3 regions of the Paenibacillus sp. YAF4_2 genome follow, and region 2 is predicted to be linked to each of the others. Evidence: riboswitches for the same ligand, from Rfam matches in the RefSeq annotation. Region 2 holds a riboswitch; each other region holds the start of a gene.
The links. A riboswitch is a leader RNA that binds a small molecule or an ion and turns the genes downstream of it on or off. The one in region 2 is predicted to bind ZMP and ZTP.
Positions count from the first base shown of each region.

Region 1: it holds a riboswitch for ZMP and ZTP, as region 2 does, so the genes downstream of both, AB4Y93_RS17245 (DJ-1/PfpI family protein) here and AB4Y93_RS01690 (bifunctional 5,10-methylenetetrahydrofolate dehydrogenase/5,10-methenyltetrahydrofolate cyclohydrolase) in region 2, are expected to answer to the same signal.
Region 3: it holds a riboswitch for ZMP and ZTP, as region 2 does, so the genes downstream of both, rpiB (ribose 5-phosphate isomerase B) here and AB4Y93_RS01690 (bifunctional 5,10-methylenetetrahydrofolate dehydrogenase/5,10-methenyltetrahydrofolate cyclohydrolase) in region 2, are expected to answer to the same signal.

Region 1 is NZ_JBFRCT010000007.1:51,966-55,239, reverse strand. Features, by position in the region: gene AB4Y93_RS17250 (AraC family transcriptional regulator) at 139-1,002, opposite strand; gene AB4Y93_RS17245 (DJ-1/PfpI family protein) at 1,076-1,684, opposite strand; ZMP/ZTP riboswitch at 1,742-1,821, opposite strand; gene AB4Y93_RS17240 (glycoside hydrolase family 25 protein) at 1,951-2,664, shown strand; gene AB4Y93_RS17235 (hypothetical protein) at 3,082-3,274, opposite strand, start outside.
Region 2 is NZ_JBFRCT010000001.1:346,219-349,492, forward strand. Features, by position in the region: gene AB4Y93_RS01675 (hypothetical protein) at 1-153, shown strand, start outside; gene AB4Y93_RS01680 (hypothetical protein) at 146-367, shown strand; gene AB4Y93_RS01685 ((S)-benzoin forming benzil reductase) at 382-1,128, shown strand; ZMP/ZTP riboswitch at 1,190-1,269, shown strand; gene AB4Y93_RS01690 (bifunctional 5,10-methylenetetrahydrofolate dehydrogenase/5,10-methenyltetrahydrofolate cyclohydrolase) at 1,329-2,177, shown strand; gene AB4Y93_RS01695 (hypothetical protein) at 2,646-3,221, shown strand.
Region 3 is NZ_JBFRCT010000011.1:134,808-138,081, forward strand. Features, by position in the region: gene glyA (serine hydroxymethyltransferase) at 1-217, opposite strand, end outside; gene AB4Y93_RS23760 (TIGR01440 family protein) at 245-847, opposite strand; gene rpiB (ribose 5-phosphate isomerase B) at 879-1,337, opposite strand; ZMP/ZTP riboswitch at 1,469-1,549, opposite strand; gene AB4Y93_RS23770 (low molecular weight protein arginine phosphatase) at 1,636-2,214, opposite strand; gene AB4Y93_RS23775 (manganese efflux pump MntP) at 2,254-2,766, opposite strand; gene AB4Y93_RS23780 (L-threonylcarbamoyladenylate synthase) at 2,883-3,274, opposite strand, start outside.

The DNA of each region.
Region 1 (3,274 bases), on a different contig from region 2:
ATATCGACACGCGATACATCTTATGGCTATATATTACAACTCGATATATCGGGTGTCAATATAGTTTTGGAACATTTTTCTTTTTATATGCAAAACAGGGCATGTTGGAATATCCAACATGCCCTGTGAATTGACGTTTTAATGAATGGGAATATAGACTGTCATACTAATATTCTCAGGTGTAGAATACATCACATCTGTTACCTCAAAGTCCGGCCCTTCTCCACGCTCATAATTGCTGTTAGGCAGCCATGTACCGTAAATATACTTCCAAGTATTTTGCCCAAGTTCAGGCATGCTGCTGTTACGGAATGCTGCGTATTTCCCTGCTGGAAGCTCCAGGCAGTCAAAGCCCTCCTCCACTTCTGCAAATGCTGTGACCTCCTCGCCAATAAGGAAGGAAAAAGCACCATCCTCACGGAAGGAGTGGGAAATACCATAGGCAAAGGCCGGCCGGGCTTTGTTTGGGATACGCATAAAATATTCATTGCTGCCAAAATGCCCGTAAAACCTCGGAATCTCCTCAAAATATAATTCGTTATTCAAATTCGTTGCGTAGTTATACCCGATAATACGAATGGTAGGAAGCTCGACTATGTCCGGTTTGTACATATTCAGCCCTCCTCGAATATTGGCTGTTAGAGCAATGAAGTCGATTGGATGCTGGGAAGCAAGTGGTTGCTGCTGTTTACGATACTTAGCTGGAGTTACGCCGAAATAACTACTGAAAGCACGGGTGAATGCCTCCTGCGAGCCGTATTGATAAGACACAGCGATGTCTAGTACCGTTTTTCTGGTAACCAGAAGCTCCGCAGCAGCGACGCTTAATCTTCTCTTCCGAATGTATTCCTGAACCGTAAATCCAGAAATAGCGTGAAAGATCCTTTGAAAATGATAGACCGAAAACCCCGCTTCCTTGGCAATGGCCTCTAAGCTAAGAGGCTCCTGCAGCTGTTCTTCCATAAAAATGATGGCTTGTTGGACTCTCGTATAATGTTCCATTTGAATTCAGTTACCCAGCTCCTTCGTTTACATTTGCAGTTATCTTATCATTGAGGTAGCTCGCTATATTTGATCAGGAATGCTTTCTTGGCGTCCAATCATATTCCATCAACCTCGCTGTCTTTAGGGCCCGCTCTTCGCTATGAAGCTTGCTGATTACATATAAGGACATATCTATACCGGCAGATACACCCGCAGACATAATAATCTTGCCGTTATCTACATACTTAACGTTGTCAATAATTTCCGCCGATTCAGGCGCAATCTGTCTTAATTCCTCAATAGCAAGATGATAGGTGGTCAGCTTTAGCCCTTCCAATTCAACAGCTTTAGCTAAAAGCAGCGCTCCCGTACATACAGACAATATGAGCTCAGCTTCATCCGCACAGCTGTGGATCCAGTCCGTTAGTACTCTGTTGTTCAATTCTTGCCGAACACCACGGCCGCCGGGGATGAGCATAATATCTGGCTTCGGGCAATCATGGATGGTGTACGCTGGATTCACGCTGAGATTACCTAATGCTGTGATAGGATGGTTATGCTCGGCTACCGTATAGACATGGAAATCCTGTCCGAAATTACTGCCCGTAATAAACACTTCGTACGGTCCGGTAAAATCCAATATCTCTACATTGTCGTAGATCAGAATCGCTACATTCCTCTTCTTCTGCACCTGTTCCATATCCTCATCCTCCTAAAAATAAAAAAGTACTCATTCTCGTAAAAGTAACGAGAACAAATACTTTGCCCAGGCGTACGGCTGATGACATATGTGCTCCCTCGTGGTTATCCACGTTTACGCCAGTCGCACATACCAGATATTTACTTATTATACTATTCCGAACATCGGCCGGAAGCAAGAGTGAATTTGAAACAATTAAAGGCAGGATATCGTCTATTAATCCGGGATGTTTTGTAAGTCTAGTATTCATTGAAGGAAGTGTAGCCATGAAGCTAAAGAGATGGCATAAAATAATCGCTGGGCTGCTGCTGTTACTCCTTATTGCCGTGGTACTAGAATACAAGGGGATCATCTGGCATAACAGCTTGTTCGCGGCCAAATATGATGTAAGAGGAATCGATGTCTCTCACTATCAGGGGGAAATTAATTGGAAGAAGGTCGCTGACAGCGGAAAGTGGCAATTTATCTATATCAAAGCAACCGAAGGAAAAGATATGACCGATAGCCATTTCATTGCTAATTGGGAGCAGGCTAAGAGCAATGGCATGCTCATTGGTGCCTATCATTTTTTCACCACTCAAAGTACCGGTTCTCAGCAAGCTGCACATTTTATTGAAGAGGTTCCTAATGAGGCCGCCAACCTTCCCCCAGTCATCGATATTGAGATCAGTCTGGATAAAGATGTTCCACTCATTCAAGGTGAGCTAACCACCCTAGCGGATCAACTGGAGCAGCATTACAAGCAAAAGCCCATTCTGTATGTCACCTACGATACTTTTAACACCTACATAGCAGGAAGCTTCGACGGCTATGAGATCTGGATCAGAGATATTGTGAAGCATCCATCCCTGAAGGACGACCGGGCTTGGATCTTCTGGCAATTTAATAATCGTGGCAGAATCTCCGGTATCGATGCCTATGTGGATATTAACGTATTCCATGGGGATGAAAGGGCTTTTGCTGCGAAGTTCAAGAAATAAGATAAGAAGGCTGTCCCAACTGGCCCTCTCTAAAACGATAAGACCCTCGCAGGGTCTTATCGTTACTAATTTCAGGCAGCAATCATCCAATAAGACCCCCGTAGGGTCTTATCGCATCTCCGAACGCTCATGAAAGCTTAGTTCCCTTCACATATTTAGCAAATAAGACCCTCTCAGGGTCTTATCGTTACTAATTTCAGGCAGCAATCACCCAATAAGACCCTCGTAGGGTCTTATTGCATCTCCGAACGCTCAAAGAAGCTTAGTTCCCTCCCCATATTTAGCAAATAAGACCCTCTCAGGGTCTTATCGTTACTAATTTCACACAGCAATCACCCAATAAGACCCCCGTAGGGTCTAATTGGACCGCAGCTAGTCTTACAGGATAGTCCCCATTAAGACAACCGTTTTTTATATTTACTTTTGAATTTTAAAAGTAAACTTCCACTCGGCGGTGTTCCCGGAATACCTGCCGCGATTTTCTGTAACGACTACTTTCAAATTTTTATTTATCGTTTTGGTTATGGAGGAAGCTTTAATGGCAGTATTGGATGAGCTGCTATCCGGAATTTTATCCTGTTCCTCAGCATAAGCCTTAAGCTTTACACTA
Region 2 (3,274 bases):
TTTGTGGATGTGTATCATTTCAGTTACGATTCGGAGAAGCATGCATTGATTCTGCAAAAGACCGATCAAGTAAATGGAAATGATCTGAGGAATGAACTCTTGAAACCACAAAATGACATAGTTCCTTACAAGGGTGTTAGAAAACATGCATGAAAAAGATGAGACACGGCCTATCGAGGAAAAAACAGAATCTACGGTAACTTCATTTAATGATGTCACCGATCACTATCAGAAGATAATGGGCGTTCCTACCCAAAGAGCAGATTTAAACAGTATGCCAAAGGTTCTGCGTTGGTTTGCGTATTTCTTCTACACCGTCTTGATCCTAGGTGCTTTGTTATTCCTCATATCCTGGTTGATTCAATAATGAAAGGAGCAAACATGAAACACTTCATTATCACAGGGACTTCTAGAGGAATTGGGGAAGCTATCGCTTATCAACTGCGTTCATCAGGTCATTTTCTACATTGTATCTCTCGAGAGAGGAATACAACTCTAATAAGCAATAGCGAGAATATGGCTTATTATGAGTTCGATCTGGGTCAAACCGATGCGATTGAAACCCTAATGGAGAGGATATTCAGTCAAATTGATCAGTCCCAAGTAGAAGGGCTTTATCTCATCAACAACGCTTCGATGATCGTGCCAGTGGCCCCAATAGATGCAGCAGATATCAGTGAAATAACACGTAATATACAGGTGAATCTGATCGCTCCAATTCTTCTAACCTCTCTTTTTATTAAATATACAAGGGAATTAGCTGCTGAGAAGAGGGTTCTTAATATCTCTTCTGCATCTGCAAAAAATCTTCATCCAGGGATGAGTTTGTACTCTGCGGCTAAGGCTGGATTAGATGTTTTCACCCAATGTGTGGCGCTTGAACAAAATAACTCAAATGCTCCAGTTAAGATTGTATCCATCTGGCCAGGTATGATTGACACCAGCTTGCAAAGTGAAGCTAGAAGCATGGATCGAGCTATGCTCCCGACAGTAGAGTTGTTTAATCAAGTCATGGAATCAGGAATGCTAACTACACCTGAAGAAACGGCGAAACAGATCGTTGCATTTTTGTTTAAAGAAGATATAGAGCATGGAGAAGTTGTCGACATCTACGATTATTCAACATGACATAAGAATTACAGCTAGCTATTGAATTACGGAATAGTTTCTGGCAAAATGAAATCAAACGTTCAGTATGTGTAACTGGCGAGACGTGGAGTACCACGGTGGAGCACATACTTCATATGGCCGTTCGCCTGGGCAGAGGTAAGGAGATTTCTCCTTGCCTCTTTCTGTTTTTTTATAACAAGTGGAGAGGATGACAGCTAATGAATTCAAGTCCATTATTGCTTGACGGAAACCGGGTTGCCACAGATATTAAGAACCAATTAGTTAATCGTGTATCTAAGCTCAGTGAGAGAGGTATCGTTCCGTGTCTGGCAACGATCCTTGTAGGTGATGATCCCTCCTCAGCAACGTACGTGCGGATGAAAGGGAATGCATGCTCAAGGATCGGTATCCGATCTATTCGGATCGAACTTCCTGAAGAAACAACTACGGAACAATTGATACAAGCAATCAAGCAGCTAAATGATGATCAATCCGTTCATGGCATACTTTTGCAGCATCCAGTTCCACATCAGATCGACGAGCGAGCGGCGTTTGAAGCTATTTCTATAGACAAAGATGTAGACGGAGTAACAATGCAAGGCTTTGCTCAAAATGCGTTTGGTATTGCAGCATTCCCTTCCTGTACACCAGCAGCAATTATGGAAATTCTGGCATACTACGAGCTGCCTGTGGCAGGCAAGCATGCCGTCGTAATCGGCCGAAGCCCCATTTTAGGAAAACCAGTCTCAGCTATGCTTTTAAACAAAGATGCTACAGTAACAACATGCCATTCCAGAACGACAGACTTGGAACAACATGTCCGATCTGCGGACATTGTTGTAGCTGCCGTAGGTAAGCCTAAATTTGTTCAAGGGGATTGGGTCAAGCCTGGTGCAGTTGTATTGGATGCCGGTTATAATCCAGGTAACGTGGGGGATGTTGACTTTGAGGCATGTACACCTCATGTATCTGCTATCACACCAGTTCCTGCTGGAGTAGGGCCAGTGACCATCGCCATGTTGTTGAAGCATACTGTTGAGGCTGCGGAGAGAAGCAAACGGTTATAAACTCCAAAGGGCTATACCTTTAGTCATTAAACTGACGATGGTATAGCTCTTTTTTTTCGAATATCACTTGGACGGAGCCGCGATAAGGCCCTCGCAGGGTCTTATGATCACTAAATTCACAAAACTACCACTGCTTAAGACCCTCGTGGGGTCTTATAGAACCTTCGAGTGGACAGGGCAGCTTGTTATTTCACCAATATTAAGAAAATAAGACCCTCACAGGGTCTTATGATTATTAGTTTCGCATAATGAGCACAGTATAAGACCCCAGCAGGGTCTTATTGGACGAAACTTGTTTTGCCAAGATAGACTTTGATGCGCCACAATTGTTTTAGTAATTGAATGATATGGTAGAATTTCCTAATAAGCGAATGTCTTGAGAGGAGCTTGCTTATAATGCGGTTGACTATATGTTTGTTCTTTATTTTACTCGTTATATCTGGGTGTACTAATAGAAGTCAAAATACAGTGACTGAGATCAAATCTGAAACAACTTCCGAGCAGACACAAAAAACGAAAGAAAACAAAATCACTTTGACCCCAATTGATGTGTTTGCAGGGGATGCGGGGAAATTCAAGCCTTTCCTTGGTACAATGTCAGGGGCTTTCAAATTATCCTATGAAGGAAGTAAGCCAAACGTATGGTTGGATCTGGACGTTTGGGAGAGTGGAAAGAAGGCAGCGACGAAGGGTTCGATAGGTCAATTGTTTTACAGTACGGAGGAGAATCCGAGCAGCGGTGAAGTCGAAGTTATTATGTCGGTTGAAACGGTACCCATTGAGGGAAATGATAATATAAGACTGATTAAAGTGGCTGCAGGTTCAGGACTTTATACGACGACGATCCCTTGGAATAAAAAGCTGACTTTGCAGGGATTGCTTCAGAATAATGAGGAGCAATCGTTTACTTACGATCAGTCTATTTATGCCTTTGGAGTACAGGCTACTAGTGCAAACAGCATGATAACAGCAGAACCTACGGCTGAATCGTTAAGTAAGGCGGAGTGGGCTCTCGTATTTACGGTACGGTTTGAGAAGGAATAGGAACTCCCTTCAGCAAGTTCACGGTTTATCAGAATCTTTGAAGTACCCCATCA
Region 3 (3,274 bases), on a different contig from region 2:
TATCTTCCACAATGTCAACATGCTCGCAGCCGCCGTAGAAACGTTTGCCTGGGTAGCCTTCTGCATATTTATTCGTCAGTACTGAACCCAATGCTTCGATAACCGCTTCGCTAACGATGTTCTCGGATGCGATCAGCTCGATGTTATCGCGTTGGCGCTGCAGTTCAAGGCCCATTGCCTTTAATACTTCAGGATCTTGGTTACGTAAGTTTTCCATTGTCATTGTGAAAAGCCTCCTAATATTTTAATCGCATGATCCTGACGTCTGCTCTGGCGCCAGGCCGCTGTCTTCCAAAGTGTACACTGCACGGGCTCCGCCAATGAGCTTAGGCCTTGTAAAAGCCATCGTCACATGAGCTGCACCAATCGACCTGATCGAAGGTCGGACTGGCACGGCAACCCGGCGGAGATGCATGCCGATGAAGGTGTCACCGATATCGATTCCGGCATGTGCTTGCACCGTTTCAACCAGGCAGGCTTCCGGCAATTGTCGGTAAGCATAGGCTGCCATCGAGCCGCCCGCTTTCCGAACAGGTATCGCCGCAACCTCGTCCAGACCAAATTTGTCTGCGGCCTCACGAGATAGAACAAGTGCCCGATTCAAATGCTCACAGCATTGATATACAGGGTAAAATCCAATCTCGCTCCGAACCGCTTCAACTCCCGCATAGATCTGTGCGGCTGTCGCCAGCGTTCCGGATGTACCGATACGGTGGCCCAGTACTTCACTTGTACTGGTGCCGATAACAAGCAGTTGTCCGGCCTTCAGCCCTCCGGCTGAAGCAAGTTCCCGAACAATCGTCTCCACATCACTTGCAATTGAAGCTAATTCCTCGTGATTGCTCATGCTGCACCGCTCCTTCTATATCGTTTCGATCTTAAGGATGTACAGTATATTGCTGCTCGATTTGCTTCACTTTCTGAACACGTCCTGCATGACGGTCACCATTGGAGAATGGCGTTTCCAGCCAGATGCGGACAATTTCCTGTGCAAGGCCTGGGCCGATAATGCGTTCGCCCATAGCAAGTACATTCGTATCATTATGCTCGCGAGTTGCCTGCGCCGAGAACATGTCATGCACCAAAGCGCATCGGATACCTGGCACTTTATTAGCCGCAATCGACATTCCAATGCCTGTACCGCAAATAAGAATGCCGCGGTCAGCCTGACCACTTGCTACTTTATCCGCTACCGGCAGTGCATAATCGGGATAATCCACAGATTGATTGCAGTCACAGCCCAAATCTTCAATCTCATGTCCTTGCGATAAAAGGAACGGAACGATTTCATCTTTCAACCGGTAACCCGCATGATCTGCACCAATTGCAATTTTCAACGTAAACCCTCCTGTTATTTTGCAGCATCCTTAGCAAAATAAGTATCTGTTTGTCGAATCATACGGACTTATTATACCTAAATTCCGCAGAAAAGACGAAAAAAAGAGCATGACATGCTTAATAGCATGCTGCTCTTTGCCCAGGCGACCGGCCGTATGTTCCGATGCTCCACCGTGGTTACCCACTTCCGTCGCCAGTTACATCGGAAACCGTCTTTGTTACCTCCATGATAGCCGATTCATCGTTAGAAATCAATCGCTTAAATGGCTAATTTCAGCCTAATTTCAGCATGGAATTTCATCCCTTTTTGAGCATCCTCAGCAGGGTTTTCAGGCTCTCTTCAATCTCTGAAGCACAGCTTTCATACATGCTGAGTGTACCACCGAAAGGATCGGCAATATCGAAGCTAGGAATACGGCGTTCAAGCTCAAGGAGCCGTGTCCGCTCTGCAGTAGACAGCTGCTGGCCCAACACCTGCTTCATATGCATCTCAGTAAACAGACGCTCAAGCTCCTCAATATCCGCCTGTACATCCGTATCTTGATTGACATATTCCTTCAGCGTATAGGCTTTATCCACCGCCTCAGGAAACCAGTTAATCAGATTTCGTTTATGCCCCGATGTCATGGTCAGAATCAGGTCAGACCAAGCGACAATCTCACCGCTAAGCGCCCGTGAAGAACCCTGAGGCTCTACTGCTTTGCCTCGCAGCGTTGTAGCCGCATGGGCCGAGATCGGCAGTCCGTCAATTGTTGACACCCCCGCAGAACGAACCTCAAGCGGAATGCCCTGCTGCTTTGCCATTGCTCTCAGCATAGCTTCTGCCATCGGGGATCGGCATGTATTGCCGGTACAAACAAACAAGATGCGTGTCATGCTGCATTCCCCTTTCTGTGCCGCTAATCTGTCTCATTTTTATAGTATAAATAACAATCCAAATATCAATAAGATCGCCCCGCCAAGCGCTTCGCCATACCCACCGAGGTTTTGGCTCACCCTGCGCCCAAGCAGGAGGCCACACACGGACATTAATCCGCCAAAAAAACCAAACAGCAGTACAGTCAGCACGATATCTGCCGCAAACATACCAAGTGTTACACCAACAGAAAAGGAATCGATACTAACGCTAAACGCGAATAAAAACGTTCCAATCGAGGAACGGTAGTCGATCGATTGAACAGCTTCTCCCCTAAGCGCACTATAAATCATATGCCCGCCCAAAAGCAGCAACAAAACTCCTGCCGCCATTGTAGCCACATCGCCAAGCAGACCACTGACGAAATGCCCGGCGTACATCCCTGCCAGCGGCATGATGACATGGAACAGTGCAATGATCGCACTTAGCCGCAGCACATCACGAAGACGAATACCTTTAAGTCCAATTCCAATCCCTAACGAAAATGCATCCATGCCTAGCGCAACCGCCATTATGAGCAGTGTCGCGAATTGTCCGGCATGTAAAGTTGCATCTGTCACGCTATCGCCCCCATGTCCACATCCATTCTTTAACCAAGATATGCGGACAAGGGGACAAACATACTACTCTATAACCGGACGATTTGATGCCCGGCAGCTTTCGCTAGACGGTTCATAAGAGCAAGGCCTATCCCTTCCTCAGAGCAGCCTTCCGCCCAAATACGCTGCACGCCTTCGGCATCAAACTGGCGAAGTGCGGCATAAAGCCGGTGCGCCGCCTGTTCCAAACGCTGCTCGCTTCCGTAAGTCAACACGAGATCCGCATCAAAGGCAGCCGTTCTTTCATCGAAAGTAAGGACACCTGTCTTGAGTTGCGATGTTCTTACTTCATTTAGCTGCTGCTGAATGTAACGTACTGCCTTAGCTGGATCCCCCTGAACGATCACAAGATCACCCTGCGGAGCATAATGCGTATATTTCATACCTGGCGACCGCGGCGCTTCGGTTACTTCAGACTTGG